Regions from separate parts of the Exiguobacterium sp. s56 genome, predicted to be linked through region 1. Evidence: predicted binding sites of a transcription regulator. Region 1 holds the regulator's gene; each other region holds the start of a gene.
The links. Region 1 encodes Rex, which represses fermentation and respiration genes when NADH is low (regulators of the CRP and FNR family bind a similar motif). Its sites were predicted from a motif close to TTGTGAAATATTTCACAA; they were not measured.
Positions count from the first base shown of each region.

Region 2: cydD (thiol reductant ABC exporter subunit CydD) is a predicted target of Rex. The motif match lies at 8,170-8,187, and genes of this name have one in related genera.
Region 3: pflB (formate C-acetyltransferase) is a predicted target of Rex. The motif match lies at 7,583-7,600, and genes of this name have one in related genera.

Region 1 is NZ_JACSLR010000010.1:4,520-14,788, forward strand. Features, by position in the region: gene tsaE (tRNA (adenosine(37)-N6)-threonylcarbamoyltransferase complex ATPase subunit type 1 TsaE) at 1-421, shown strand, start outside; gene tsaB (tRNA (adenosine(37)-N6)-threonylcarbamoyltransferase complex dimerization subunit type 1 TsaB) at 418-1,074, shown strand; gene rimI (ribosomal protein S18-alanine N-acetyltransferase) at 1,067-1,528, shown strand; gene tsaD (tRNA (adenosine(37)-N6)-threonylcarbamoyltransferase complex transferase subunit TsaD) at 1,525-2,547, shown strand; gene KNP71_RS10205 (hypothetical protein) at 2,562-3,128, shown strand; gene KNP71_RS10210 (hypothetical protein) at 3,176-3,583, opposite strand; gene KNP71_RS10215 (ABC-F family ATP-binding cassette domain-containing protein) at 3,580-5,481, opposite strand; gene KNP71_RS10220 (redox-sensing transcriptional repressor Rex) at 5,631-6,287, shown strand; gene KNP71_RS10225 (twin-arginine translocase TatA/TatE family subunit) at 6,320-6,505, shown strand; gene tatC (twin-arginine translocase subunit TatC) at 6,508-7,296, shown strand; gene KNP71_RS10235 (YesK family protein) at 7,421-7,714, shown strand; one part of gene KNP71_RS10240 (IS3 family transposase) at 7,800-8,439, shown strand; one part of gene KNP71_RS10240 (IS3 family transposase) at 8,439-9,370, shown strand; gene KNP71_RS10245 (FAD-dependent oxidoreductase) at 9,596-10,269, shown strand, end outside.
Region 2 is NZ_JACSLR010000009.1:106,694-116,962, forward strand. Features, by position in the region: gene arcA (arginine deiminase) at 1-1,193, shown strand, start outside; gene argF (ornithine carbamoyltransferase) at 1,210-2,238, shown strand; gene arcD (arginine-ornithine antiporter) at 2,292-3,767, shown strand; gene arcC (carbamate kinase) at 3,783-4,745, shown strand; gene KNP71_RS10120 (glycoside hydrolase family 31 protein) at 4,924-7,266, shown strand; gene KNP71_RS10125 (Crp/Fnr family transcriptional regulator) at 7,401-8,087, shown strand; gene cydD (thiol reductant ABC exporter subunit CydD) at 8,216-9,940, shown strand; gene cydC (thiol reductant ABC exporter subunit CydC) at 9,937-10,269, shown strand, end outside.
Region 3 is NZ_JACSLR010000012.1:72,500-82,768, reverse strand. Features, by position in the region: gene KNP71_RS11845 (b(o/a)3-type cytochrome-c oxidase subunit 1) at 1-1,268, shown strand, start outside; gene KNP71_RS11840 (kinase) at 1,323-1,928, shown strand; gene KNP71_RS11835 (GntR family transcriptional regulator) at 2,052-2,444, shown strand; gene KNP71_RS11830 (ABC transporter ATP-binding protein) at 2,422-3,102, shown strand; gene KNP71_RS11825 (hypothetical protein) at 3,099-3,905, shown strand; gene KNP71_RS11820 (hypothetical protein) at 3,915-5,015, shown strand; gene KNP71_RS11815 (hypothetical protein) at 5,045-5,686, opposite strand; gene KNP71_RS11810 (DEAD/DEAH box helicase) at 5,683-6,849, opposite strand; gene KNP71_RS11805 (hypothetical protein) at 6,904-7,326, opposite strand; gene pflB (formate C-acetyltransferase) at 7,687-9,933, shown strand; gene pflA (pyruvate formate-lyase-activating protein) at 9,990-10,269, shown strand, end outside.

The sequences.
Region 1 (10,269 bases):
TGAGACGCAGGCAGTGGCAGAGAAGTTGGCCACACTTGTCAAAGCCGGGACGGTCATAACGTTGAACGGCGACCTCGGTGCCGGTAAGACGACGTTCACCCAGGGCTTTGGTAAAGGCCTCGGTGTGACGCGCAACGTCAACAGCCCGACGTTTACGATCATGAAGCAATATCAAGGGCGCTTGCCGCTCTACCATATGGACGTCTATCGTCTCGAAGATACGGGGGACGATATCGGCCTCGAAGAATACATCAACGGCGATGGTGTCGCCATCGTCGAATGGTCGAACTTGATCGAGTCATCACTTCCGACGGAACGGCTCGCCATCACAATCGAGCGAATCGGGGACGAGGAACGTCAACTGACGTTCGCGCCCGTCGGCGACGTCTATGATGCGCTCGTGAAGGAGGTGCTCGCATGAAGCAATTGATGATGGACACGTCGACGACTCGTTTGTCTGTCGCCTTGAGCGAACATGGACAAATCCAAGCCGAAGCGACGGTCATGGTCTCGAAAAACCATGCCGTCACGCTCATGCCGATGATTGAACAACTGATGAACGCGGTCAAATGGACACCGACCGAGCTCGAGCGCATCGTCGTGACGACGGGGCCTGGATCGTATACGGGTATCCGCATCGGTGTCACGACCGCGAAGACGCTCGCCTACACGCTTCAACTCCCGCTCGTCGGGGTCTCGGCGCTCCGTCTCATGGCGGCGGCCCCGAATACGGAGCTCCCGGTCGTTGCGCTCATCGACGCCCGTCGTGGCAATGCGTATATCGGTCACTATCAGCAGAACGAGGCTGTGACGCCCGACCGTCACGCATCGGTCGCTGCTTGGCTTGAAGCCACTATCACAGGACCGTTCGTCGTCGTCGGTGATGTCGAGCCGTTCCGTGACGTACTCGCGTCTTACGACTATACCGAAGCACCGGCCGCGCATAGCTATGGCCGGGCAAGCGATCTCGTCGCGTTAGGTGACGTCACGAACGATGTTCATGCGTTTGAGCCTGAATATCTCCGTCTTGCTGAAGCGGAAGCGAAATGGCTCGAGGGACAAAACCATGGCTGACATTAAAATCCGGCGCATGAACTGGCTCGATGTCGAGGAAGTGACCAAAGTCGAAGAAGCGTCGTTCGCCATCCCATGGACGAAAGAAGCGTTCATGAACGAGATGCTCAAGAATGAGCAGGCCGTCTATTTCGTCGCCGTCCATGAACGCCGCGTCGTCGGATTTGTCGGTGTCTGGCAAATCGTGGACGAAGGACATATCACGAACATCGCCGTCTTGCCGGAATATCGTGGGCATGGTATCGGCAATCTGCTGTTGACGCAACTCGTTGAATTCGCCCGCTCGAAGTCATTGGCGGCGCTCACGCTCGAAGTGCGCGTCTCGAATATCGGTGCCCAAAAGCTGTATGAACAGTTCGGTTTTGAAAACGCCGGTCGCCGGAAACGGTACTATCAAGACAATAATGAAGACGCCTATATCTACTGGGCGAAGTTAGGAAGTGAATCAGAATGAACACATCGCTCATTCTCGCGATTGAGTCGAGCTGTGATGAGACGTCGGTCGCGCTCGTGCGTGACGGCAAGACGCTCTTATCGAACGTCGTCTCGTCGCAGATTGAAAGTCATAAACGGTTCGGTGGGGTCGTGCCCGAGGTCGCCTCGCGCCACCACGTCGAACGAATCACGTACGTCATCGATGACGCCCTCAGTGAAGCCGGCGTGACGATGCAAGACGTCGACGCCGTCGCGGTCACACAAGGACCTGGTCTCGTCGGGGCGCTGCTCGTCGGCATCAGTGCGGCCAAAGCGCTCGCGTTCGCCCATAGTAAACCGCTCATCGGCGTCCACCATATCGCCGGACATATTTACGCGAACGAACTCGTCGAGGAGATGGAGTTCCCACTCGTCTGTCTCGTCGTTTCAGGCGGACACACAGAGCTCGTCTATATGCCCGAGCACGGTGTGTTCGAAGTCATCGGTGAGACGCGTGACGATGCGGCCGGAGAAGCGTACGACAAAGTCGCACGAACGCTCAGCCTGCCTTACCCGGGCGGCCCGGCCATCGACCGTCTCGCGGCTAACGGGGAAGACACGTATAAGTTCCCACGGGTTCGCCTCGAGGCAGGAAGTTTTGACTTCAGCTTCAGCGGGCTCAAGTCGTCAGTTATCAACGCCGTCCACAATGCCGAACAGCGTGGGGAGACGGTCATCCCTGAAAACTTGGCGGCCAGCTTCCAAGCGAGCGTCGTCGAAGTGCTCGTCGAAAAAGCGATTCGTGCCGTAAAAGAAAAAGGAGCCAAACAATTGCTCGTCGCAGGTGGCGTCGCGGCCAACCGTGGACTCCGTACTGCGCTTCAAGAAGCGACGGACCGCGAAGGCATCCGCCTCGTCATCCCACCACTTGATCTATGCGGAGATAATGCTGGTATGATCGGGGTGGCGGCACATCACGCGTATGTGCGCGGAAAGCGCGATACACTGGCGATGAATGCGGTTCCTGGGTTATCCTTAGAAGAGAGCATGACAGTCTAGGGGGAAATAGAGACATGACGAAACGCATCATTATTGGAGGTCTGGTCGTACTGCTCGTCGTCGCGACGTTTTTGCAAGTACGGGAGATTATCCGCGCCTATAATATCGCCTATCAAGAAGAAATCGTGCCGGAAGCGACACGCGTCCTTTCACTCACAGGAGCGGAATCGCTCGAAGGCATCGGCCGGGTCACGGGTGAGAACACGCTCGTCGAGACGTTGTACGGCTATAAGAGCTTAGACGATCAAAATATCGAGAGCGTCATCGTCGTCGACCGCAACCTCGGCGTTCAGCCGAAAGCGAGCGACGCATATTACGAGATTGCGCCGGGACGAGAAGCGACCGAAGAAGAAGCGGCGAAGTTCGAGGATATCGTCAACGAGTTTGACGAAGAGCAATTGTTCGCGCAAGTGATCTCGACGCATGAGGCGAAGTATGTGACGAACCGTGAGGAGACACTCACGTTTTATAAAGTGTTCGTCCGTGATGTCGATACGAACGAGTACGTGTTCTTTATCACGGAAGACGGCCTCAAGCTCGACTTCCATACACGCGGATTCCAGCCGCTACGTTATTTCTAACTGTTAAAAGGGAAGCCGGTCTCCACGTTGGAGACGGCTTCCCTTTTTTATACGTCCGGATGATGTTTGTTCTGTTTGTACCACATGTTCACCCAGCTCACGATGAAGACGATCAGGGCGAGCACCCACATGAGGAGAGTCGACTGATAGAAGTGTCCCCACACCGAGCCTGGGGTGTAAAAGTTGTGGACGGTCACGTCGACCGGCCAAACGACGAGGCGGATGAACAGCGTGCTCATAAGCAGGCCGCTCAACAAACTGATCACAATCCCGCTCCACGTCTGGATGATGAAGCCGATGACGACCGGCAGGAAATAAAACAGGAACGACGGAACGATCGTCGGTTCCCCGCGAATCAGCTCGGATACGAATTCCGTCCCCGTCGGCACGATATAGGCGAGACCGGTAAGAAAGGCGTGCATCCATTCGATTCGCATCGCACGGAATCGCATCATGAATGGAGCTCCTCCCATTCTGCGTACAGTGCCGTGATCGATTCTTTCGTCGCGTCGGACTCGGTCGACAGTTCTTGCGCCCGAGCGAAGTCGTTGAAGACGTCCGGTTCACACAACAGTTGCTCGATCTCCTCGAGGCGGGCCTCGTGTTGTTCGATCGTGAGCTCGATTTCCTCGATCCGTTGTTTCATCCGGCGTTCCTCGCGTTGCTGTTCCTTGTCGACGCGCTGTTTCTTGACGATGACTTGTTTCGTCTCTTCGCGGGCGAGTCGGGCCAGCTCTTCGAGTTCTTCTTTCTTCTCGACGTAATACGAGTAATCGCCGAGGTACTCGTCAATCCCGTTCGGCGTGATCTCTAAGACGCGCGTCGCGAGCCGGTCGATGAAGTAACGGTCATGCGAGACGAATAGGATCGTGCCCGGATAGTCGACGAGGGCGTTCTCGAGAATCATCTTCGAGTCGAGGTCCAAGTGGTTCGTCGGTTCATCCAAGATGAGCAAGTTCGGTTGTTCGAGCTTCAGTTTCGCGAGCGTCAAACGGGCCCGCTCTCCACCCGACAGTTCATGGACGCGCTTCATGACGTCGTCGCCGCTGAACAGGAACTGGCCTAGCAGGCTCCGCACTTCTTGCTCGCGCATGAGCGGCCAGTCGTTCCAAATCTCATCGATGACGCGGTTGGCGTCCGACAAGTTCTGTTGCTCCTGGTCATAGTAGCCGATCTCGACGCCGGTGCCGTAGCGGATGTCCCCTTGAAGGGCCGGCTGTTGTTTCGTCAACACTTTCAAAAGCGTCGATTTGCCGACCCCGTTCGGGCCGACGAGGGCGACCGATTCGCCGCGCTGCAATTGGAAGCGGAGCTGCTGGGCAATCGGTTCCTCATAGCCGATGGCGAGGTCGCTCCCGCTCAACACGTCGTTCCCGCTTTGGCGCTTGATCGAGAACGAGAGGACGGCACTGCGCTCATCACCGTCCGGCGCTTCCATCCGGTCGACTTTCTCGAGACGCTTGCGGACACTCTGGGCCCGCTTCGTCGTCGTCGCCCGGGCGATGTTACGCTGGATGAAGTCCTGCATTTTGGCGATTTCTTCTTGTTGCGACTCGAACTGCTTCTTCTCTTGCTCGTAGATGGCGGCCTTCTGTTCGAGATACTTCGTATAGTTGCCGACGAAGCGACGGCTCCGGTGGCGTGACAGCTCATAGACGACCGAGACGACGCGGTCGAGGAAGTAGCGGTCGTGGGAGACGATGAGGACGGCGCCTTTATAGCCGCTCAAATACTTCTCGAGCCAGCCGAGCGTCTCAATGTCCAAGTGGTTCGTCGGCTCATCCAGGATGAGCAGGTCCGGACTTTGGAGCAGCATCTTCGCGAGAGCGAGACGTGTCCGCTGTCCGCCGGAGAGCGTATCGATGCGGCGTTCGAAGTCGTCCGGATAGAACCGCATCCCGTGAAGGACAGAGCGGATCGTCGCCTCATATTGATAGCCGCCACGGTCTTTGAACGTATGCTGTTCTTCATCGTAAGACGACAAGAGGCGCTCATAGGCGGCCGGGTCGTTCAAGATGCGCTCAGAACCCATGTCTTGCTCCATGCGGCGCAGCGTCTTTTCTTGTTCAATTAAATCGGTGAAGACAGTCAACATTTCGTTCCACATCGTCTCGTTCGACTCTAACCCTGAATCTTGGGCGAGATAGCCGATGGTGACATCTTTAGGCTTCATGATGTCGCCCGAGTCATAGTTGTATTCCCCGGCGATGACTTTAAGCAATGTCGACTTGCCGGCACCGTTACGGCCGACAAGGGCGACACGTTCGCCTTCTTGAATTTCTAGTTTGACGTTCTCTAAAATCGGCTCGACGCCGAATGATTTCGATAAGTTATTGACTTGCAGTAGGATCAAGTGAAAAAACCCCTTTCTCTCTATTTAGTATACTTTATTTCTTCCCCTTTTCAGGTATATTCATTGAGTGGTCATGTGAATTCGTTTACAATCAAGGTGTATGAAATTAGATTCGTTTGAAACGCGTCGTAAAAAGGAGGCTCTTTCCGTTGAGTCAAAACGAACCAAAGATTCCGCAAGCGACAGCCAAACGGTTGCCACTATACTATCGGTTTATCCAAAGCCTACATTCATCAGGAAAACAGCGTGTCTCTTCTGCTGAACTGAGCGAGGCGGTCAAGGTCGATTCGGCCACGATCCGTCGCGATTTCTCGTACTTCGGTGCGCTCGGTAAAAAGGGATATGGCTATAACGTACAGTATCTGTTAGACTTTTTCCGTAAGACACTGAATCAGGACGAGATTACGAACGTCGCCTTAGTCGGGGTTGGTCATCTTGGGACAGCTTTCGTCAACTATAACTTCCTTAAAAACAATAACACACATATCGTCGTCGGGTTCGACGCAGACGAGACAAAAGTCGGCACGACGATGTCCGGTGTCCCGATTCATCACGTCGATGAGATGGAACAGATCATGAAACAAAACAAGATTGACGTCGCCATTCTCACGGTGCCGTCTGCCTATGCGCAACCGGTCGCGGACGACTTGGTCCGCTTCGGTATTAAAGGCATCTTGAACTTCACACCGGCCAGACTTACTGTGCCGGACACGGTCCGCGTCCATCACATCGACTTGTCGATCGAACTCCAGTCGCTCATTTACTTTATGCAACACTATCCATCTGCTGAGGGGGTCCATCAATAATGGAATTACTATCATCGTTGCTCGTCGTCGGTATTCCTGGGGGAGCGAGTATCTTCATTATCGCCATCGTCGCGCTTATCATCTTCGGGCCGAAGAAATTGCCTGAATTCGGACGCGCCGCCGGACAAACGCTCCGTGAGTTCAAAAATGCCACAAACGGCATGATGAACGAACATGAGGAGAAAGATAAGAAAGAACTTGAGAAGAAAGAGCAGTAATCATGAATCATCAACCTGATCAAGAGCGGGCGCTGTCCGATCACTTGACAGAGCTGCGGAGACGACTGATGCTGTCGGCATTTGTCGTCTTTGCCTTCTTTTTGATCGCTTTGCCGAGTGTCAAATACGTGCTCGCCTATCTGCAGGCGGACCTCGTCGAACGAGGGCTCGAACTGAACGCCTTTGGGGTCGCGGACCCGCTCATGATTTACTTGAACTTGGCGCTCGTCATCGGGCTCGTCGCATCCGGTCCGTTTCTACTGTATCAACTGTGGGCGTTCGTCGCACCTGGTCTGCATCCGAACGAGCGGAAAGCGACGCTCGCCTATATCCCGATCATCTTCATCTTGTTCCTGATCGGTCTCGCGTTCGCCTATTATTGGTTGTTCCCGCTCGTCCTCGATATCTCGACGGACCTCGGGCAAGACCTCGGGCTAACGCAAATCATCGGGGCGTCGAACTACTTCACGTTCTTGCTGCAACTGACCATCCCATTCGGACTGTTATTCCAGTTGCCGGTCGTGACGATGTTCTTGACGCGCATCGGTGTCGTGACACCGTACTTCCTGTCATCGATTCGGAAATATGCGTACTTCGCCTTGTTCGTCATCGCGGCCTTCATCACGCCGCCGGATTTGACGTCGCACCTCATGGTGTCGCTGCCGCTCTTCTTCTTGTATGAAATCAGCTTGTCGATTTCACGCATCACGTACCGGGGCGTGCTCCGTCGTGAGAAAGAGGCGATGGTGAAAGAGCAAGTCGATTTGATGAAACAAATGAATGAGAAGTAAGCATCGTTCTTTAACGGGACGATGCTTTTTTTGTGATTGGGAATAAATGTTTTTAACAACAAGATAAACACTGGACCCATGTGATACGATGAAACTACTTAAACATCAGTCAGGGGGAGAAGCGATGGCTTGGGAGTACTACGGGGATGAACTCATCATCATCGGCGTGTTGACGACAATTTTGTTGATTGCCGTGCTGAACTTTCTGAAGTCGCGATTCAAGCGGAGACTCGCCTTCTCGTTGACATTGCTCGTCGTGGGGTACGTATCGTGTATCATCGGACTCGTCTTCGTCCGTGGTTGGGACGCGCTGGGCTGGATTTTGATTGGCTTCAGTCTGTACGTGATCGGCCTCCTCACCTATATCAGCGTCGTCACTTACCACTGGTTTAAAGCAAGACGCACGACCCATTCATGAATGAACCGTTCCGGTTTGATATGCTCCCCAATAGGTAGACAGATGAAATAACAAATCTGTTTATCTGATTGGGGAGTGTTTTTTTATGGCGAGAAGTCGGCATTCGATCGAACAAAAACTGAGCGCGCTGCGCATGATGAATGAAGAAAAATATACTTGGAAGGAAATCATGGAGGCCCATCACGTCTCTAAGCATACCCTTCGGGTATGGAAAGTGAAATTCGATACCGGTGGGATCGATGCGTTGAAGGAATCGAAGACATGGAGACCTTACACCAAGGAACAGAAGATTGAGGCCGTCCGCGACTATCTAGATGGGATCACTACTATGGAAGTTCTCTCCAAACATCAGATCAGTGATTGGTCTGTTCTTCGAAGATGGGTTAAGAAGTATACTAGTCATAGCGAGTTAACAGATTCGAGGAAAGGGATGGATCGAGCTATGACAAAAGGAAGAAAAACTACATTCGAAGAACGCTTTGAAATCGTGAAATACTGTTTGGAGAATGGACGCAACTACCAACAGACCGCGGAAAAATTTCAGGTGTCCTATGCCCAGGTCTATGGCTGGGTCAAGAAGTATGACACGAACGGGGCAGAAGCGCTCCTAGACCGCCGTGGGCGTACGAAGCCAGAGGACGAACTAAGTGAAGAAGAGAAGCTGAAACGCCGTATCCGGCAAATGGAGCTTGAGAACGAACTTCTTCGTGCAGACAACCTGTACCTAAAAAAGTTAGAGGAGATCGAGAGGAGGTCGTGATCAGCCAGGTACGGCTACAGCAAAGATACACCGCCATCAAAGAACTATACGAAGAGGAGGCCATTTCGATCGTCCTCCTCTGTCGGGTCGCTGGCATCTCACGGGCGGCCTATTACAAATGGTTGAATCGCACCATACCGGTGCGTCAAGAAGAGAACGAGGAGCTTCTGGAGGACATTCTTCTACTCTATGACCAGGCGAACGGCACATACGGATACCGTCGGATCACGATGACAATCAATCGGCTGCGTCGGCAACAAGGTCTGTCCCCGTTCAATGAAAAGCGAGTCTATCGTTTGATGCATATCCATGGGATCCAATCAATCATCCGCCGGAAGCGGAAGAAACATAAGAAGTCGACGCCACAGCATGTGGCGGAGAACCTGATGAACCGAGAGTTCAGTGCGTCCCGCCCGGACGAGAAATGGTGCACCGACGTCACCGAGTTCAAATATGGTTCCGGAAAAAAGGCATATCTCAGCGCAATCATCGACCTGTATGACGGCTCGATCGTCGCCTATCGTATCGGGAGGTCCAACAACAACGTTCTCGTCTTCCAGACGATGATGCCAGCCATCGCGGGGCTCCGGTCAGGAGCGGGTCCGATGATCCATAGCGACCGAGGGTTCCAATATACCTCGAGAGGGTTCAAGCGAATGGTGGAAGACGCGGGACTGACCCACAGCATGTCCCGGGTCGGACGTTGTATCGACAACGCCCCGATCGAGAGTTTTTGGGGCACCTTGAAAGTTGAGATGTACTACTTGCGTCAGTTCCAGGCCTATAACGAACTCACGACGGCCATCGAGAAATACATATCGTTCTACAACCACGAGCGTCTCCAGAAACGACTAAACGGCTTGAGCCCTGTCGAATACAGGTCTCAAGCCGCCTAGGTTGGTTTTCATTATTTGCCCTGTCTACTTGACGGGGAGCAGTTCAGTTGCGGAGCGGTTTTTTTGTTGTCACATCAGCCGTTCAAACTTTAGACATAATTACGTGAAAAAGTGAGCAAAGGGATTGTCAAACCTTCTTGTGAAATAGTACACTAAGTTCAGAAAGTAAATGTGATATTTATCACAAACGCTAACTTGCCTAACACTCAAAGGAGAGACAACCATATGAAAATCGCAGTCATCGGATGTACACACGCAGGAACAGCAGCAGTCAAAGGATTACTCGCCAAGCACGACAATCTCGATATCACGGTGTATGAGCGGAACGACAACGTCAGCTTCCTCTCGTGTGGGATCGCCCTTCACGTCGGTGGTGTCGTCAAACGTGCGGAAGAGCTTTTCTATGCGTCACCGACAGAGCTCGAAGAACTCGGCGCGACGATGCGCATGAAGCACGACGTATTGAACATCGACACGGAAGCGAAGACGGTCCATGCGAAAAACCTCGACACGGGAGAAGACGTCTATGACACGTTCGACCGTTTGATCGTCACGACTGGTTCATGGCCGATCGTCCCGACGCTTCCTGGCATCGAGATGACTGGGATTGAGCTCTGCAAAAACTATGGCCACGCCCAACGCATCATCGAGCGGGCAAAAGACGCGACGAACATCGCCGTCATCGGTGCCGGCTATATCGGCGTCGAGCTCGTCGAAGCGTTCGAAGTGTACGGCAAACACGTCACGTTCATCGATAGCGCCGACCGCATCTTGAACAAGTACCTCGACAAGTCGTTCACGGATCAACTTGAAGCGGACATGACGTCACGTGGCATCGACCTCGAGCTCGGCCAGACGGTCGAAGCGTTCCGCGGGACAGATGGAAACGTCACGCACGT
Region 2 (10,269 bases), on a different contig from region 1:
AACTCAGGACCGTCCTTTTAAAACGTCCAGGACGCGAACTCGAAAATTTGACCCCGGAATATTTGGAACGACTCCTGTTTGACGACATTCCTCATCTTCCAGTCATTCAAAAAGAACACGATTACTTTGCGAGCGTGCTCCAAAACCGAGGCGTCGAAGTGCTTTATCTAGAAAATTTAATGGCTGAGACGTTGTCGTTGCCGGGTGTCCGTGAACGTTTCGTCGCTGATATCTTGTCAGAGTCCAAATCAAATATCAACGGTTCGTACGAGACGCTGAAAGAATATTTGCTCGCCTACGACAATGAAAAGTTGATTGAGACCGTCATGGCCGGGATTCGGAAATCCGAGATTAAGCCCGAAAAACGGCGCCACTTACACGAGATGATTGAGGACACGTATCCGTTCTATCTCGATCCGATGCCGAACTTATACTTCACCCGTGACCCGGCGGCAGCAATCGGCAACGGGCTATCCATCAACCGGATGAAAGAGCCGGCTCGTCGTCGTGAATCGTTGTTCACACAATATATTATGCGTTATCACCCGCGATTCGCGAAACACGACATCCCGATTTGGTCGGACCGCGACTATCGTTTCGCGATGGAGGGGGGGGACGAGCTCGTGTTGTCGAAGGAAGTCGTCGCCATCGGGATTTCCGAACGAACGACGGCCCAAGGGATTGAACGGGTCGCCCTCAACTTGTTGAAAAAAGGCGGTACATTCAAGAAAGTCATCGCCATCGAGATTCCGAAATCGCGTGCGTTCATGCATCTCGACACGGTCTTTACGATGGTCGACCATGACAAGTTCACGATTCATCCGTTCATCCAAGGTCCAGGAGGCAAGATGAATATCTTTGAACTGACGTTGAACGCCGAAGGCGAACTTCACATCACGCAGCACACGGATCTGTTGAACGTGTTGAAAGCCGCACTCGGTCTCGATGAGATCGTCTTAATCCCATGTGGGGGCGGGGATCCGATTGCCGCTGCCCGCGAGCAATGGAACGATGGGTCGAACACGCTCGCCATCGCCCCAGGCGTCGTCGTCACCTACGACCGCAACTACGTCTCGAACGAGTTGCTCCGTTCCGAGGGCGTCGAAGTCATCGAAATCATGTCGAGTGAACTGTCGCGTGGTCGTGGGGGTCCACGCTGTATGAGCTGTCCGATTATCCGCGAAGACATTTAACGAGGAGGAAACGAGCATGTCCACAACGTACAACTTTGATTTGAAAGGCCGTCATTTTCTATCATTGAACGATTTTTCAGGAGACGAGTTGAACTATTTGATCGATTTATCGGCCGCCTTCAAGCGTCAAAAGCAACAAGGCGTCCCGCATCGCATCTGTGAAGGGAAGAACGTGGCACTCTTGTTTGAAAAACCATCGACACGGACGCGTTGTGCGTTTACTGTGGCGGCCATCGATCTCGGCATGCATCCGGAATACCTCGGGAAATCGGATATCCAGTTCGGTAAAAAAGAATCGGTGCGAGACACGGCCATCGTGCTCGGACGTATGTTCGACGGCATCCAGTTCCGTGGGTTCGCCCATGAGACGGTCGAAGGTTTGGCCAAAGATGCCGGTGTCCCGGTATGGAACGGGTTGACGGACTTATATCATCCGACTCAAATCTTGGCCGACTTCTTGACCGTCAAAGAACAGAAAGGCGAGTTGTCTGGCATTCGCTTCGTCTATGTCGGCGATGGACGCAACAATATGGGCAACACGCTCTTGATTGGTGGGGCCAAAGTCGGGATGGACATGCGCATCTGCGCGCCGAAATCGCTCTGGCCGTCAGATGAGGTCGTCGATTTTGCCCGCTCGGTCGCTGCTGAGACGGGAGCGAAAATTACGTTGACCGAGAGTATCGATGAAGCTGTCGCCGACGCCGACGTGATTTACACCGATGTGTGGGTGTCGATGGGCGAAGAGGCGGAATTCGCCGAGCGGATCAAGTTGCTCCATCCTTACCAAGTGAACATGGACATGCTCACGAAGACGAATAATCCAGACGTCATGTTCCTTCACTGTCTGCCAGCCTTCCACGACTTGGAGACCGAGGTTGGCCGAGCCATCCATGCCGAATACGGTCTGACCGAGATGGAAGTCACGGACGAGGTGTTCCGGAGTCGTCATTCCTTCGTCTTTGATCAGGCGGAGAATCGGATGCACACGATTAAAGCTGTGATGGCGGCGACGCTCACCGACACGAACGAATGGCTTGAACGCTGACGGACGGGAGGGGTTTCCCCTCCGGTTCGTACTAAACGAAAGGGATGAGTTCAATGTCTACGAAAATAGCGCATGACTCAAGTGGAACGGCTGGCGTACAACCGGAGAAAAAGGATCGACGATTAGGGCTCGGGGCGTTGACGGCACTCGTCGTCGGTTCGATGATTGGCGGGGGAGCCTTCAACTTGGCGGCCGATTTGGCCCAAGGTGCGAACGCGGGGGCGATTTTGATTGGGTGGGTCATCACCGGAATCGGGATTATCGCACTCGGTCTCAGTTTTCAAAATTTGACCATGCGTCGTCCAGACCTCGACGGAGGGGTGTACAGTTACGCCCGGGCCGGCTTCGGTCAGTTCATGGGGTTCAACTCGGCGTGGGGCTACTGGCTCTCCGCATGGCTTGGTAACGTCGCCTATGCGACGCTCCTGTTCAGTTCGGTCGGTTATTTCTTCCCAATCTTCGAAGGCGGTCAAAACATCGCCTCCATCATCGGCGCCTCGATTATGCTGTGGCTCGTTCATTCGCTCATTTTACGAGGCATTCATGAAGCATCCATGATCAACATCATCACGACGATTGCGAAACTCGTACCGATTTTTGCTTTTATCACCATCACCTTATTCTTCTTCAACCTCGATAATTTCACGTTCGATTTCTGGGGCCAGGGTGGTTTCTCATGGGGTAGTGTGAGAGACCAGGTCGTCTCGACGATGCTCGTCACACTATGGGTGTTCATCGGTGTCGAAGGGGCGGTCGTCTTATCCGGACGGGCCCGCAAGCGCTCGGACGTCGGGAAAGCGACGGTCATCGGGTTGCTCGGGACACTCGTCATCTATCTGCTCATCTCGGTCATGTCGCTCGGTCTCATGAATCCAGAGAACGTGGCGAACGCCTCGCAACCGGCGATGGCGTACTTGCTCGAGTCGGCGGTCGGACCGTGGGGCGCGATGCTCATCAACGGCGGTCTCGTCATCTCTGTCCTCGGGGCGTGGCTCGGGTGGACGTTACTTGCCGCCGAGATTCCATTCGTGGCCGGGAAAGACGGCGTGTTCCCGAAATGGTTCACGAAAGAGAATAAGAACAGCGCGCCGGCCAACGCGCTCTGGCTCACGAACGGATTGATTCAATTGTTCCTCTTCACGTTCCTGTTCTCGGATGCGGCGTATAATTTCGCTTTCTCGCTCGCTTCGAGCGCCATCTTGATTCCGTACGTCTTCTCGGCCTTCTATCAAGTCAAAGTCGCGAAGAACGGCATCGGCTATAACGCCGGTGAACGCCGGACTCGCGACCTCATCATCGGAGCCGTCGCCTCGATTTACGGGATTTGGCTCATCTATGCGGCTGGAATCGACTATCTGCTCTTGACGACCTTACTGTACGCACCAGGTACGTTGCTCTATATCAAGGCACAGCGTGAGAACGGCATCAAGACGTTGACGAAGACGGAATGGATTGTGGCCGGGGTCTTGACCGCGCTCGCCATCTTGGCCGTCGTGCGCATCGTCTCAGGAAATATCTCAGTCTTTTGATCGGGGGAAACCAATATGCGGAATAAACGAGTAGTCATCGCACTAGGTGGAAATGCGATTCAACAAGGAAAAGATGCGACGGCCGAGGCTCAAATTCGAGCCGTCGAGGCGACGGCTGAATCTCTGGCCGCGCTTGTCGCCGAAGGGATTGAGGTCATCATCACCCACGGGAACGGGCCGCAAGTCGGGAATTTGATGTTGCAACAGGCTGCGTCAGATAGTCCGGCGACGCCGGCCTTGCCACTCGACGTTTGCGGGGCGATGACACAAGGGATGATTGGCTATTGGTTCGAGAATGCCCTCACGAAAGCTCTGAGATCGCGCGGTTTGGAACGTTCGGTCGCGCCAATCGTCACGCGGTCGGTCGTCGACCCGAACGATAGTGCCTTCAGTCACCCGACGAAGCCGATTGGTCCCTTCTACGACGAGGCGGAAGCGCAACAGATGGAACGGACGACCGGTTATGTGTTCAAAGAAGACGCCGGTCGCGGCTATCGCCGCGTCGTCCCGAGTCCGTTTCCAGTGGCGATTCTCGAGCACGCGGTCATCCGTGACCTTGTCGCCCATGAGCACATCGTCGTCGCCTCTGGCGGCGGCGGGATTCCCGTTATCGATACACCAGATGGTTATGTCGGTGTCGAGGCGGTCATCGATAAAGATTTCGCCGCTGCGAAACTCGCCGATCTCGTCGACGCCGACATGCTCCTCATTTTGACGGCCGTCGAGCACGTATTCGTCGATTTTGGGACCCCGTCGGCTCGGGCGCTCGAGGAGACGACGAAAGAACAGCTCGAGACGTATATCGCCGAGGGGCAATTCGCACCGGGCAGTATGTTGCCGAAAGTTCGGGCGGCCCTTCAGTTCGCCGAATCAGGACACGACCGGGTTGCCGTCATCACGTCGCTCGAACAAGCCCTTGCGGCGGTCCGAGGTGAGGTCGGGACGCGCGTCCGACTCGCCGCGACGCTCCAACAATAAGCTCAACGCCACAGACATCAGCGTCTGTGGTTTTTTTCTGAATTGGTAGCTCGTCGTTTTTTATGGTCCGACATGGGGAAGGAATGTTGTATGTCGATTTAGACATTGCTATCATTTTGAGTGTAAACGTTTGCACAATTTAGAAGGGGAGTGACGAAGAGCGGTAACGCTCGAGCTTATGCGTCTATTTGAAGAGGAGAACGTCTATACGCAACAAATGAAACCACAGGCAGATAATCGAGCAATCGTCCAAGGGAGCTGCTATCGCTTCACGGTGCTGACGAGCCAACTGATTCGGATGGAATACGCGGAAGATGGGGTGTTCGAGGACCGGCCGACCCAAGTCGTCTTTAACCGGGCGTTCGCAGTCCCGGAGTTTCGCGTGATCGAAGATGAGACAGAACTGCAAATCATCACGGAACACGTCCACCTCTATTACACGAAAGGGCCGTTCGCGCCGAACACGCTCTACGTCGATGTGAAAGGGAACTTCAGTACGTACTATAGCCGCTATACGTTTAACGGACCGGAACGGACGTTGAAAGGGACGGCGCGCACGCTCGACCATGTCGACGGGGCGACGGAACTCGGTGAGGGCATCGCCTCAAAACAAGGGTATGCTGTCATCGATGATTCCGATTCGTTCATCATGACCGAAGATCGTTTTGTTGAACCGAGACGGAAACACATCCATGACTTGTACTACTTCGGATATGGACATGAATATAAGCAGGCGCTGCGTGACTTCTATCAACTGACAGGCCCGACGCCACTGTTGCCACGAAAAGCGCTCGGCAACTGGTGGAGCCGCTATTGGCGCTACGACGAGACGGAATATAAAGAACTCATGCGTCGGTTTAAGACAGAAGACATCCCGTTCTCGGTCAGTGTCATCGACACCGACTGGCACATCACCGATATCCCTGAGGAATATGGGAGCGGCTGGACGGGCTATTCATGGAATAAAAACCTGTTTCCGGACCCGAAAGGCTTCTTGACGTGGCTCAAGCAAGAAGGATTGCTCGTCACGTTGAACTTGCACCCGGCGGACGGTGTACGTGCATTTGAAGATCAATATGCGGCGATGGCCGAGGCGATGGGCATCGATCCGTCGCATGGTGACCGCATTCCGTTCGACTTCTCTGATAAACGCTTCATTCAAGCCTATTTCGAGCAGATGCACCATCCGCATGAAGTCGACGGCGTCGATTTTTGGTGGATTGACTGGCAACAAGGCTCGACCTCAAAAATGGAAGGGCTCGACCCGCTCTGGATGTTGAATCATTACCATGCGGCCGACATCGCCCGTGACGGCAACCGTCCGCTCATCTTCTCCCGTTACGCCGGGCCGGGCAGCCATCGGTATCCGATCGGTTTTTCGGGCGACACGTTGATTTCGTGGGCGTCCCTGGCCTTCCAACCATACTTTACAGCGACGGCGGCCAATATCGGCTATGGCTGGTGGAGTCATGACATCGGCGGCCATTATCGTGGGTCGAAAGATGATGAACTCGCCGCGCGCTGGGTCGCATTCGGTGTATTCAGCCCGATCATGCGGTTGCACTCGACTTTTAGTACGTTCAACGGCAAGGAGCCGTGGCGCTTCGGTCTCGAGGCGGAACGGTCGATGAAGACGTTCCTGCGTCTGCGCCATCAATTGATTCCATATATCTATACGATGAACTGGCGAAATCATGTCGGCGCCTTGCCGCTCGTCTTACCGATGTATTATGAGCATCCGGATGAAGACGTGGCGTATGAGGTACCGAATGAGTATTACTTCGGCAGTGAACTCATCGTCTCCCCAATCGTCGAACCGATGAATCGACAGCTCCATGTGGCGGCGACGAACGTCTGGCTACCGAAAGGTGACTGGTTCGACTTCTTTACCGGTCATCGCTACAGCGGGGACAAATCGGTTCGCGTGTTCCGCGGGCTCGAAGATCAGGCGGTGTTCGCCAAAGCCGGGGCGATCATCCCGATGGCCCCACACCATTCGGGTCGAAACGATACCGACAACCCAGCCGATTTGGAAGTGCTCATCTTCCCAGGCGCCTCGAACACGTTCACGCTCTATGAAGACAATGGGAAGGACCGTGGCTATGAGACGGGAGCCTACGCCGAGACGACGTTCACGCTTGATTGGGATGAACGGAGCCTTCATATCCAAGTGACAGGTGACCGGTCTGTGTTACCGGTGGACCGCCATGTCACGTTGCTGCTTCGAGGGGTGACCGGGTCTGGTGAATACAAACGGGAGACACAGACGCTGCGCCTCGAGCTCGGACCGATCAGAGACGAGCTGACCGTGGAACTCCCGGTCGATGTGACGGCGAACGACCATCGTCTCGATCGGTTGTATCGCTTCTTGGACCGTGCGGAAATCTCATACGATTTAAAAGACCGGTTATACCGGTCAGCGGCCGCGAAGACGCGACTCGAAGCATGGCTGTTCGATTTACATGCGCTCGAACTCGATCGCGACCTGCAAGACGCGATTATGGAATTGATGCTCGACTGAATACTTTATTGTGACGAAGAGGGCGGTTCATGCCCTTCTTTTTTTTGTCAGAAAATCGTTGGATTTTGTAAGCGTTTTCACAAAAGAGTCGTTTTATACTTAAAAGAGAGGCAAGATGGATTGGAGGATGCGACATGAAACCAAAATGGACGGTGGACGATTTGAGACAGCTTGATGTGTTCGCCAAATGTGCCACACGAGAGCTCGAGGCGCTGTTGCCGCATGTCTATTGCCGCACGTATCGGAAAGGTCAACTCTTGTTCATAGAGGGGGATCCCCGGGAACGGGTCTATTTCTTGATTAGCGGTTATGTGAAGCTCGAGCGTTGCAACGAGACGGCGACACATCAATATACGGACTACTTGAAACCGAAGCAATTGTTCCCGTATCGTGGCTTGTTGACGGAACCGTACTATCAACATTCAGCCGAGGCGTTGACCGATATCGAGGTCATCTATATGCCGACCGACCGTTTCGAACAGCTTGTCTCGCGGAACGCATCGATGTTGCTCCACATCGTCGGACAGATGAACCGTATTCTCGATTTGCACGAGCGCCGTGTCCAGGACATCATCACACCGAGTGCGACTGACCGGGTGCTCAACACGATTCATTACTTGATTGAAGACCTCGGGGAGCCGGAAGCGACGGGCGTCCGTGTCCGCTGCCCGTTCACGACAATTGAGATTTCGCGCTTGTCGGGTACGTCACGAGAGACCGTGTCGAACATCTTATCGCGGTTGCGAAAAGAAGACGTGCTTCAATTTGATGCGCGGGAATTGATGATCGGTCATCCTGAATATTTTGAACAGTCGCTGTGATGGCGCCGCGTGTGGGACGTGGCGTTTTTTGCATGTCTGAGGAAGCGAAGCGTTCGCCTTGCAAGGGTGCATCAGGTATAATTAGTGAGAATCCTCACAAAGAAAAAGTCTCCTGATTGATAGAAAGGATGAACGCAGTGAAACGACTGCAAGCTCTCGCTTTAGCAGAAAAACGCCATATCGTCGGACTCATCATCGCGGCAGTGATGATCGGGTTGTCGATTTTAGCTCAAGCCTATTTGATTGTCGACATTGTCGATCAAGTCTTTTTAAAAAATGCATCGTTTGAAAGCGTCGTTCCGACGCTCGGTTGGCTCATCCTCGCGCTCGTCACACGAGCTGGTTTCGGCTATATGTCGGGGAGGATTGGAGCGAGCCTGTCAGAAAAGGCGAAACGAACACTCCGATTGCAACTGCTCGACCGCTATACGTCGAATCCGATTGAGACGTCACTATCCGGTCAATCCGGTAAAAAGGTGAGCGTGTTCATGGACGCGGTCGACGAAGTCGATGCCTACTTCAGCCAATATTGGCCGCAAGTCATTCAAACGTCGATTATTCCGCTACTCATTCTCGTCGTCGTCTTCAGCCAACATTGGATTTCAGGCGTCATCATGATGGTGACGGCTCCGTTCATCCCGATTTTCTTCATCATCATCGGGATTGCGACCCAGAAGAAGTCAGAACAGCAGATGGAGAAAATGAATCAGTTCTCCGGCAAGTTCTTGGACGTGTTGCAAGGATTGACGACGCTCAAACTATACGGTCGGACCGAGCGTGAGGCGCAAGCGATTGAAAAGAGCAGTCTCGACTTCCGCGACGCGACGATGGTCGTCTTGAAGACGGCGTTCCTGTCGGGTCTCATGCTCGAGTTCATCTCGATGCTCAGCACGGGCGTCGTCGCACTCGAAGTGGCGCTCCAAATGGTCGTCTGGGAGAACTTGACGTTCTTCTCCGGCTTTTTGATTCTCGTCTTGGCCCCGGAATACTATTTGGCCATCAAAGACCTCGGCGGTGCGTTCCACACCGGACGCGGCAGCATGGGGGCGGCCGACCGTATTTTCGAGGCGCTCGATGCACCGGATGAACGCTTGACCTGGGGCGACCGGACGTTGACGAGCCGGACACCCGACCTCGAGCTCGACGCCGTCTCGTTCGCCTATGAAGGTGGACGCTTTACGCTGCAGCCTTTGAGCGGTGTGATTCCTGCCGGCGCCCATGTGGCGCTCGTCGGGGCGAGCGGGTCCGGCAAGACGACCGTCTTGAACGTGTTGTCCGGGCTCGTGAAACCGGACAGTGGACGTGTCCTCGTCGATGGAGAACCGCTCGAGACATACACCGATTCGTCATGGTATGACACGATTGGCTATATCTCACAAAATCCGTATTTGTTCGCCGGTACCGTCGCCGATAATATCACCCTCGGGGAAACGGCCGACGAGATAAACATCCTTGAAGCCGCGGATGCAGCCGGATTGAACGATGTCATCGCGCAATTGCCGAACGGCATTCATACTGAACTCGGTGAAGGCGGTTATGGGTTGTCCGGAGGCGAACGGCAACGGCTCGCCTTGGCCCGCGCCTTCTTGAAACGACCGGGCATCATCTTGTTCGATGAACCGACGACAGGGCTCGATTTAGTGACGGAGCAAATCGTTCGGCGCTCGATTGAGGAGTTGTCGCGCGAGGCGACGCTCGTCACGGTCGCGCATCGGTTGCATACAATCAAGCAGGCGGATGCAATTTGGTTCATGGACGATGGGAAGCTCCTCGCCCAAGGCACGCATGACGAACTGCTCAGCGTTCCGCAATACGCTGACTTGTTCACGCTACAGAAAGGGGTGAGAGGATGAATTCACTTTGGACGATCACGAAATGGATGATGCGAGAGAAGAAAGATATCATCCTCTCGATCTTCTTTGGTTACGTGGCCGGCATCGCGGCCGTCGCCTTGTTCGCGGCGAGCGGTTATCTCGTCTCACGGGCCGGTCTCGTACCGCCGCTCTATGCGCTCATGGTGCCAGTCGTCTTGATTAAATTGTTCGGTGTGATTCGGGCAAGTGCGCGTTATCAAGAGCGCCTTGCCTCGCACCGGGCGACGTTCACGATTTTGAGCGAGTTGCGGGTCCGGTTTTATCGCCAGCTCGAACCGCTCGTGCCGAGCATCTTTGCCAAGTATCGG
Region 3 (10,269 bases), on a different contig from region 1:
CGCTCATGGCCGACCCAGTGTTTTATATCGGTCTCGTCTTGTTCGTCGTCGGTACGTGGTTATCGGCGTTCGCCATGTTCCGGATGTATGCGGACTATAAACGAGAAAATCCGGGCGTTCATCCGCCGCTTCCGGCGTATATGAGTATCATGACGATGCTCTTGTGGGTCATCGCCACGCTCGGTGTCGCCGGGACGATTTTATTCCAACTGCTCCCGCTCTCGCTCGGTTGGAAAGACACGGTCGGAATCGAGTTGTCACGGACGCTCTTCTGGTATTTCGGTCATCCGCTCGTCTATTTCTGGCTCATGCCGGCCTATATTGTCTGGTATACGGTCGTGCCGAAAGTCATCGGCGGAAAGATTTTCTCCGATGCGCTCGCCCGGATGGCATTCCTGTTGTTCCTGCTATTCTCGTTCCCGGTCGGCTTCCACCACCAGTTGACGGAACCAGGGATTGAACCGTTCTGGAAGTTCGTTCAAGTCATCTTGACGTTCCTCGTCGTCATCCCGTCGTTTATGACGGCGTTCTCGCTGTTTGCGACGTTCGAGCTGCGCGGCCGCGCACTCGGAGCTCGCGGTTTATTTGGTTGGGTCAAGAAGATGCCATATGGGGATGTCCGTTTCCTCGCTCCGTTCGTCGGCATGTTGTTCTTCATTCCGGCTGGGGCCGGCGGAATCATCAACGCATCGCACCAATTGAACGCGATGGTCCACAACACACTTTGGGTCACGGGCCACTTCCATATCACGGTCGGAACGGCCGTCGCCTTGACGTTCTTCGGAACGGCATATTGGCTCGTGCCGGTATTGCGCGGCCGTATCCTAACGAAAAAGATGAATCGAATCGGATTGATTCAAGCAGGCACGTGGGCGTTCGGAATGTCGATCATGTCTTACGCAATGCACATCTCAGGACTGCAAGGTAATCCGCGTCGGACCGGTCCGGCAACGTACTTCTCGGATGCGCTTACGCGCGAGTGGATTCCATACCACATCGCGATGGCGATTGGCGGGACGATCCTCTTGATTTCGGTCCTCATCTTCGTCTATTCAATGTTCAACTTGTCGTTCCTCGCTCCGAAGGGAGAAGAGGAGTTCCCGCTCGCCGAGACCGAAGAGGCGGCGATGGAGACACCGCGTTTCTTCGAGAATTGGAAGCTTTGGATTACGGTCACGTTCGTTTTAATTGCCTTCGCCTATACGATTCCGATTTGGCACTTGATTGAAAGTGCGCCGCCGGGAGCTAAAGGTTGGGTGCTCTGGTAAACTGAAGTCAGCCTCGCTAGCGGGGCTGACTTTTTCATGTGGGGAGATGGAAAGATGGAGCTACTTCGTGCAGATATTCACCGTGAATATGTTAGACGCGAGCCGGATCGGCCGTTCCTCGTCGCGATCGACGGGTTGAGCGGGGCAGGGAAGACGACGATGGTCGAACAACTACGCGGGATTGCAACGAATGAAATGGTGTTACATATCGACGACTTTATCGTCGAGCGGCACCGACGTTACGCGACGGGACAGTCAGAGGCGATGGAATATTATGCGCTCCAATGGGACGTCGAGTTGCTCGTGGAGACCTTGTTCAAACCGCTTCGGGAAAGGCAGACGAATTTGACGTTGCCGTATTATGAGCGAGACCAGGACGCGGTCAACATGCGAACAATTGAGATTGCTCCGAACACACTTGTCTTGATCGAAGGGATCTTCTTATTGCGGGACGAGTGGCGTCCTTATTTTGACTACATCGTCTATCTCGACTGTCCGCGGGAAGTCCGGTATGAACGGGTCTTGAATCGTGATACGTATATCGGCGACTTGTCGGAGCGGCTTGCTAAGTACGAACGCCGGTATTGGCCGGGAGAAGCGCATTACATCAAAACGATCAACCCGCAAGCCCAGGCCGATCAAATCGTTTCATCTAGTTGACGCATCCATTTATAGGGGATGCGTTTTTGTTTTGGAAAAAACTGTTGACTCGGTTAGTGTACTATGGTGATAATACAGTTAGATAGTGTATTAGTCGCATCATACACTTAGAGAGGTGACAACATGATCATACAATTCAACACGAGAGCCCCGGTTTACATTCAAGTCGTCGATTACTTCAAAAAGAAGATGGCGCTTGGCGAACTGCAGGCGGGCGAAGAGATGCCGTCGCGACGTGAGCTCGCGACCGAACTGAAAATCAATCCGAACACCGTCCAAAAGGCGTTCAAAGAGATGGAGGAACAACAATTGATTACGACCGAACGGAACCGTCCGAGCCGCGTGACGACCGATGAACATGTATTGAAACGCATCCGCACGGAACTCGTCGATGAGGCAGTCGCTGTCTTTGTCGAATCGATTCAAGAACTTGACGTCACGATGGATGAGCTCGTCGATAAAATCAAACGGCAATACGGGGAGGGGAATATTCATGATCGAAGTACTGGGAGTTAAGAAGCGTTACCGCAAAAAACAAGTCATCGAAGAGGTGTCGTTCACGGCCCAAAAAGGGGAAATCACATGCTTGATCGGGTTGAACGGTACCGGGAAATCGACGATTTTAAAAGGCATCATGGGACTGACGCCGTTCGACCAGGGGACGGTGCTTGTCGACGGCAAACCGATCGATTTGAATCGTGTCGCGTTCGTACCGGACCATTCGACGTTCCCCATCCATTTCACCATTGAACAGTGCGAGGCGTTCATGCGCGACTTTTATCCAAAGTTCGACCCGAAATTGTTTGCCCGTCTTGTCGATGAGTTCAAGCTGTTCCCAGAGGACAAGTTGAATGAGCTGTCGAAAGGGACGCTCGCCAAAGTGAATTTGGCGCTCGGGATTGCCCAAGATCCGGACTATCTATTGCTCGACGAACCGTTCTCGGGCATCGACGTGTTCTCGAAAGAACAAATTGTCGAGTTGTTCTCGAGTGACATTATGCAAGACCGCGGCGTCTTGATTACGACGCACGAGATTGAAGACATCGAATACTTGGTCGACAAGGCCGTCATGTTGAACCGCGGCCGGATCGTTCGCGAGTTCGACGTCGAGGACGTCCGCTTCATTCATGGGAAGTCGATTGTCGATGTCATGAGAGAGGAGTATGGCGCATGAATTTGTTGAAACTACTCGGATGGGAAGTCGAGCGGTTGACGAAACCGTATCTCATCTTGATCACGTTACTCGTCGTCACCCAGTTCGCCTGGCTCGGCGTCTTCCTATGGAGCGAGACGAATATGTATGAAGAAATGCGTCGTGCTGGAACGCCGGATTACACTTTGACGTTCGGGAATTATCTTGGTGGCACACCGTTCATCTTGTCGATTGGGGTTGCTGTCACGGCGATGGTATTCTTCAGTTTTTGGATTTGGTACCGTGACTTCCAAGGCCGTGGGACGTTCATGATGCGCCTATTGCTCATGCCGCAACAACGGATGCTCGTCTTCGGTGCGAAGCTAGTGACGATGATGTTGATGATCCTTGGCTTGTTCTCCGTCCAGTGGATTGCGCTCAAACTCCAGTACATAGCGTTTTCGAGTTGGTTGGACTCGCAAATGATTCCGATGAGTGGCTCCTTCGAACAGGCCATCGGCTACGATGGGGCGCTTTCGGTCATGTTCCCGGCGTCACTGTTCAACTTCTTTGTCCATCAAGTATTAATTGCCCTCGCCGTCTTATTCATCTTCGCATTTGTGTTGATTGAACGGAGCCTGTGGCAACGGACGGTGTGGGCGCCGTTCCTCGCCTTATTGATGATTGGGGTTGTCGTAGTTGTGCCGATGATTGGATTCTTTATCATTGAGAACTATCTGTTCATGGAAGAGACGCTGGCCGTCTTCACTCTTATTTTAGTGATTTGGTTTACTGGGGTCGTTTGGATTGGATATCGTCAGTTGACGAAGAAATTAAGTGTGTGAGGTGAGCAGATGAAACGAATGTGGAATGTGGCCGCGCTCGGTGCGGTCGTCATCATCGGGCTCGGTACGTTCGCCTTTGATTCGAAAGCATCAACGGCGGAGTGGGTGCTCGATGTCAAAACAAATGAAAGTGTATGGGAAAATCAAAAGATACAAGCCTTTTATGAAACTGAGGATGAGGTCCAGGAACGGTTTGAAATCACCAGGTCTGGTAGCGAAGTGACGACCCATTTAAATTACGTCGAAGAAGCGCTTAAACAACGCGAACGGGTCAATCCTACGATGCGAAAGTTCTATCGTCAAATGACAAACCTTAGTTTCACCCAATCGTTACGCACGAAAGAGGAGTATGTCGGCATCGGACAAAAAGGAAACGATGAAATCGTTCTTTTCCGAACCGAAGGCAACGACATTGCCACGACAACGTTCCCGTCAAATGTCAGCGATGCAGTGGAAGTCATGGAAGGGAACTGGCACGGCATATTCGTTCAAGATGGTCGTGTTCATTTGATTTATCGTGACGGTTATGACAGACAGGCAGCAACAAAAATCGCCGTATTTGATGAAGGGGCGGCTGAAATCACCCTTGAAGAAATCTCAATAGAAGACGGCTTTATTTCTAGTGTTGTCGGAACATCTAGGTTTTACGATGAGAACCGGATGACCATCGCAGCCGATAATCGTTTCCTCCCGGTACGTCTTGGGACATACGAAACGATAACCGAAGATGGTCAGACGTACACGAACGAGACGGAACGTCCAGGCGTGTATGCCTATGACACCGAAGAGAAGCGTGTCGTCGAGTTAAAAGCTGAAGGGGATATGTGGGGCGCAACCGTCTATGAGGATCAATTAATCGTCTTGCAGGAAGATGGGACCGAATTCGTTGTCGACTTGAAGACAGGGAAGCAATCGACGCGACAAGTCATCGATGGTTCGGTCGGTACGACTTGGTATGTCGATAACCAACTGTATCATATTCGCCCGACGAAAGATGGGGCCGTTATCGACGTCTATCAAGATGGGAAAGCCATCTCGAGCGCCGTCGTGAAGGCGACGAACGATGCGGCGAAGGCATTGTTATCCAACACGAAATATTATGTACAATAACAAATAACCGAGAGGCAGCCGCCTCTCGGTTATTTTGATGGTTTCGGGACGATGACCCCGTCTTCTAAATCGAGCAACATGTCGATCAGTTCTGCACAGAACTCTGGGAACTGATCGAGGAACGCACCCGGACCGACCTCATCGGTGAAGTCGATATACAGGTCCGACACGTTACCGGCCATTTTCGCCGGAAGAGCGAGGAACGCCGACCCGAAACGCCAGCTGCCTCGGATATCGAGCAGCTTGCCGAGCATGATGTCACCGACCTCACGTTTTTCCGGGAGATTGACGCGATACGTCTCTTTCGTCTCCCAATCGCGCAGTCCTTCCTCGGTCACTTCAAACACCGAGCAACGCGGGACCGCCAAGCCACGGAGCGCGTGATACAAGGCAGGGGACATGTCGGCTTTTTGATCTGCCAAGTAGCGGCCGTGCGGTGTCATCCCGTCCTCGTCCGTCTCGAAGAAGACGGCCCAGTCGATGAACAGGTCGCGGAATAGCTCGGCGTCTTTCAACTGCCATGTGCCTTCCGAGGCGATCTCTTGAATATAGTTCGTCCAATGTGTGCTGCGCGCGAGCGCGGCTTGCTCATACAACTTTTTCAGCTCGGCCAGCAATTCGGACTCTTCTACAAGCAAAGGGAATGGAATTACTTTCCGGTCTTTTTTCATCGGCGCGGTCCTCGTTTGTTCGCAGGACGCTTCACGACCGGCGGTTTATCCTCGATCCGTTTCTCGATGACGTCGCCACGATAAATCTCGAGTTCTTTCAATTCCACGCCTAGCTGGCGAGCGAACGATTTCAAGTGCGTCAAGTCTTCGTCCGTCACGAGCGAGAGCACGGTCCCGGCCGCATTCCCGCGTGCCGTCCGGCCCGAGCGGTGAATGAAGTCGTCAATCGATTCTGGCAAATCGAAGTGGACGACGTGCGTCACTTCTTCGATGTCGAGACCACGGGCCGCGAGACCTGTCGTGATGAGGAGTGGATAGTCGCCTTTCCGGAATTCGCGGAGCGTCTCCACGCGTTCGCGTTTCCCTTTTAGGCTGTCGAGCATCCGGTAATTCACTTTCATTTTATCGAGTTCGCCTCTGAGTGGTGGCAAGAATGAGCGGTTGTTGATGAAAGCGAGCGCTTTGACGCCGTTGACATGTGACAAACGACGAAGCAATTCCGGCTTATAGCGGCGTGTCGTCAACATATAGCCGTACGTCACTTGACTGCTCACAGCTCGTTCGATTTTCACGTGTGCCGGCTCCTTCAAGAACGGGGCAGCCCATGCTTGAAGCGTGTCTGTGAGCGTTGCCGATACGAGGGCGATTTGATGTTCGTGCGCCGTGTGCTTGATGATGCGTTCGGCAGCTTCTGTTAATCCGCTATCGATGATTTGGTCAGCTTCATCGAGGACGATTGTGTGCGTCTCATGAAGCTTCAATTTTTTCTTGTCGATCAGTTCGACGAGTCGGCCCGGTGTCCCGACAATCAAATGGGGCTTTTTCTTCAAGCGGTCGATTTGACGTTTCAATTCGACACCGCCAATAAATGAAGCGATGCGGACATCACCTTTCTCGGTGAAGCGTTGCGCGACCGTTTGAATCTGCATGACGAGCTCACGCGTCGGCGCGACGATGACGACTTGAATCCGGTCGTTCGAGGTGTCGATTTTTTCAATGGCGGGTAACAAATAAGCAAGCGTCTTCCCGGTACCTGTCGGCGCTTCGATCGTGACGTCTTTTCCGTCAAGAAGAAGCGGGAAGGCTTCGGCTTGGACCGGCATTGGTTCAGTAAAGCCAAGGCGATCCCAGGCTTCGTTAATAAATGGTTTTGTAAAGTTCATATCAATTCTCCTTATCGTGGGGCAAAAACAAAGGAAGCATAAGCGCTCCCTGTCTTAGATATAGCGAACATGTTCAGTATCTTGGTCGAATGAAGAACGGAGTGTCTGTGTGAACGTCTGTCCGTCCTCGATGAGTTTGATGTGCACATCGATTTGGTCAGCCGACGCCTCGACGCCTTCGACGGTGAAGCCTTGATACACACGATACTGCAATTCTTTCGTCAACCGTTCGTATGAAGCGAGCTCTGGATACGTCGCTGCCACGTCAATCGGGCGCGAGATGAGAGCAACGAGCAAGTTATCGCGGTAGTCGATGAAATCCTCGTTTTCGATGTCGTCGTCAAACCGAATCCAAAAACCTGCGTCTTCAAATTCTGTGATAAATCCATCACGTTGTTCACCGTTCGCTTCTACTTTAAGGGAGATGCGGTCACCGGCTTTCAAGTCGTGATCAGCTGTCAATAATTCGTACGTCATGGGAAGAACCCCTTCCTCTTCTACAATGTTCTGCCTTCATTGTGTCCGATGTAAGGCAAAAATTCAAGTTCTATCCCTGAGTCGTGATATACATCACACTAAAAACTGTACAAATCGTCACATCCGAATTCAGATGATACAGAATCGACTTGAATTGCGTCGTGACGTGATTTATCTGTTTCATAGTTAATGAGAAATACGTTATAACAGAATTTAAAGCGCTTACAAAAACGGCTTCACGCCAACGTTCATGAGATTGTTACAACTTTCACAAGAATGTAAAACATAATGTTCACGTTTTCACGTACACTCAACTTATAGAAAGCACGCAGTTATCTCAACTATGAGGAGTGACCCACAATGGCAACCGAAATTAAATCAGCCTGGTCAGGATTTGTACCTGGGCAGTGGACGAACGAAGTGAACGTCGGTGAGTTTATCCGTTTGAACCGACATGAGTACACAGGAGACGACCGTTTCCTCGTCGGACCGACCGAAGCGACGAATCGTCTTTGGGCACAAGTGATGGAATTGACGAAAGAAGAGCGGGAACGCGGTGGTGTTTGGGCCGTCGATCAAAACAACCCATCGACAATCGTCTCGCACGGACCGGGATACTTAAACAAAGAGCTCGAGAAAGTGGTCGGCGTTCAAACGGACGAGCCGTTCAAACGTTCGATTCATCCGAACGGTGGCATCCGAATGGTCGACGCTGCACTTGAATCGTATGGCTTCGAGCCGAACCCTGAAATCACAAAGATTTATTCGGAAATCCGCAAAACGCATAACCAAGGTGTCTTCGATGCGTATACACCTGAGATGCGAGCAGCACGGAAGTCAGGGATTATCACAGGACTTCCTGACGCTTACGGCCGTGGACGGATTATCGGCGACTACCGTCGCGTTGCCTTGTACGGGTTAGACTTCTTGATTGCCGCACGTAAAAAAGATTTGGCGAACCGTGGCGGTTTCTTATCAGAGGCAGATATTCGGACACGGGAAGAAATGTCTGAGCAGCTCCGGGCCCTCCAAGAGTTGAAACAACTCGGTGCGGCGTACGGGTTTGACCTCGGCCGTCCGGCGGAAAATACACAAGAGGCGTACCAATGGGTATACCTTGCATATCTCGCAGCCGTCAAAGAACAGAACGGCGCCGCCATGTCACTTGGACGTGTCTCGACATTCCTCGATGTATACGCAGAACGTGACATCGAAGCAGGTCGTTTGACCGAGTCGGACGTTCAAGAAATCGTCGACCACTTCATCATGAAGCTTCGAATCGTCAAGTTCTTGCGCACGCCTGACTACAACGAATTGTTCTCGGGTGACCCAACATGGGTGACCGAGTCAATCGGTGGGATGAGTGAGGATGGACGTTCGAACGTGACGAAGAGCTCGTTCCGCTTCTTGCATTCACTCTCGAACCTCGGGCCAGCACCAGAACCGAACTTGACGGTGCTTTGGTCGACGAAATTGCCAGAAGGCTTCAAACAATATTGTGCGAAGATGTCGATTGAGACGTCCGCCATCCAATATGAGAACGACGACCTCATGCTTCCAGAGTTCGGTGACGATTACGGCATCGCCTGCTGTGTGTCACCGATGAAAATCGGGAAACAGATGCAGTTCTTCGGAGCCCGCGCCAACATGGCGAAAGCACTCCTTTATAGCATGAACGGAGGCCGTGATGAGAAGAGCGGCGACCAAATCGCACCGGTTTGGGAGATGAACACCGAGGACGTGCTCACGTACGACAAAGTGTATGCCGACTTCGACCGGACGCTCGATTGGCTCGCCGAGCTCTATGTCAACACGCTCAACGTCATCCACTTCATGCATGATAAATATGCATACGAACGAATCGAGATGGCGCTCCACGACCCTGAGATTTTACGGACGATGGCATGTGGCATCGCCGGCCTCTCGGTCACGGCGGATAGTCTTTCAGCCATCAAATATGCGACCGTGAAACCGGTCCGCAACGAGCAAGGCATTGCCGTCGACTTCGAGACAGAAGGCGACTTCCCTAAATTCGGCAACAACGACGACCGTGTCGATGCGATTGCCGTCGAGCTCGTCGAGTCGTTCATGCAAAAAGTACGCAAGCATAAAACGTACCGCGATGCGCTCCATACGCAATCGGTCTTGACGATCACATCAAACGTCGTTTACGGCAAAAAGACAGGGAACACACCGGACGGACGTCGCGCCGGCGAACCGTTCGCACCTGGTGCGAACCCGATGCATGGCCGCGATACGAAAGGGGCAGCTGCGTCGCTCTCATCAGTCGCGAAACTCCCGTTCGAACACGCACAAGACGGAATTTCATACACGTTCTCAATCGTACCGAAAGCGCTCGGTAAAGAAGAAGTGGCCCGTGAACTCAACTTGGCGGCACTCCTTGACGGTTATATGGGCGGCGAGCATAAAGGACATCACTTGAACGTCAACGTCTTCAACCGTGAGACGTTGCTCGATGCGATGGAGCACCCGGAAGAATATCCACAGCTCACGATTCGTGTCTCTGGCTATGCGGTCAACTTCATCAAATTGACACGGGAGCAACAAATCGACGTCATCAACCGGACGTTCCACGGTTCATTGTAAACAAAGGCTTGGCGGCCTTCACTCGAGGGCCGCTCATTCGTTAGGAGGTCATTTCGATGACAATGGGATATGTACACTCGGTCGAATCGTTTGGAACCGTTGACGGCCCGGGAATTCGTTTTATCGTCTTTTTACAAGGTTGTGCGCTTCGTTGCTTGTATTGCCACAATGCTGACACGTGGGATTTCAAAAAGAATAACCATCGTTCGGCCGAGGACGTCATTCAAGAAGCGCTCAGCTATCGTCCGTTCATGGAAGCGTCAAAAGGCGGCATCACGATTTCTGGGGGCGACCCGCTCGCGCAGCCAGAGTTTTTAGAGGCGCTCTTGCGTGAAG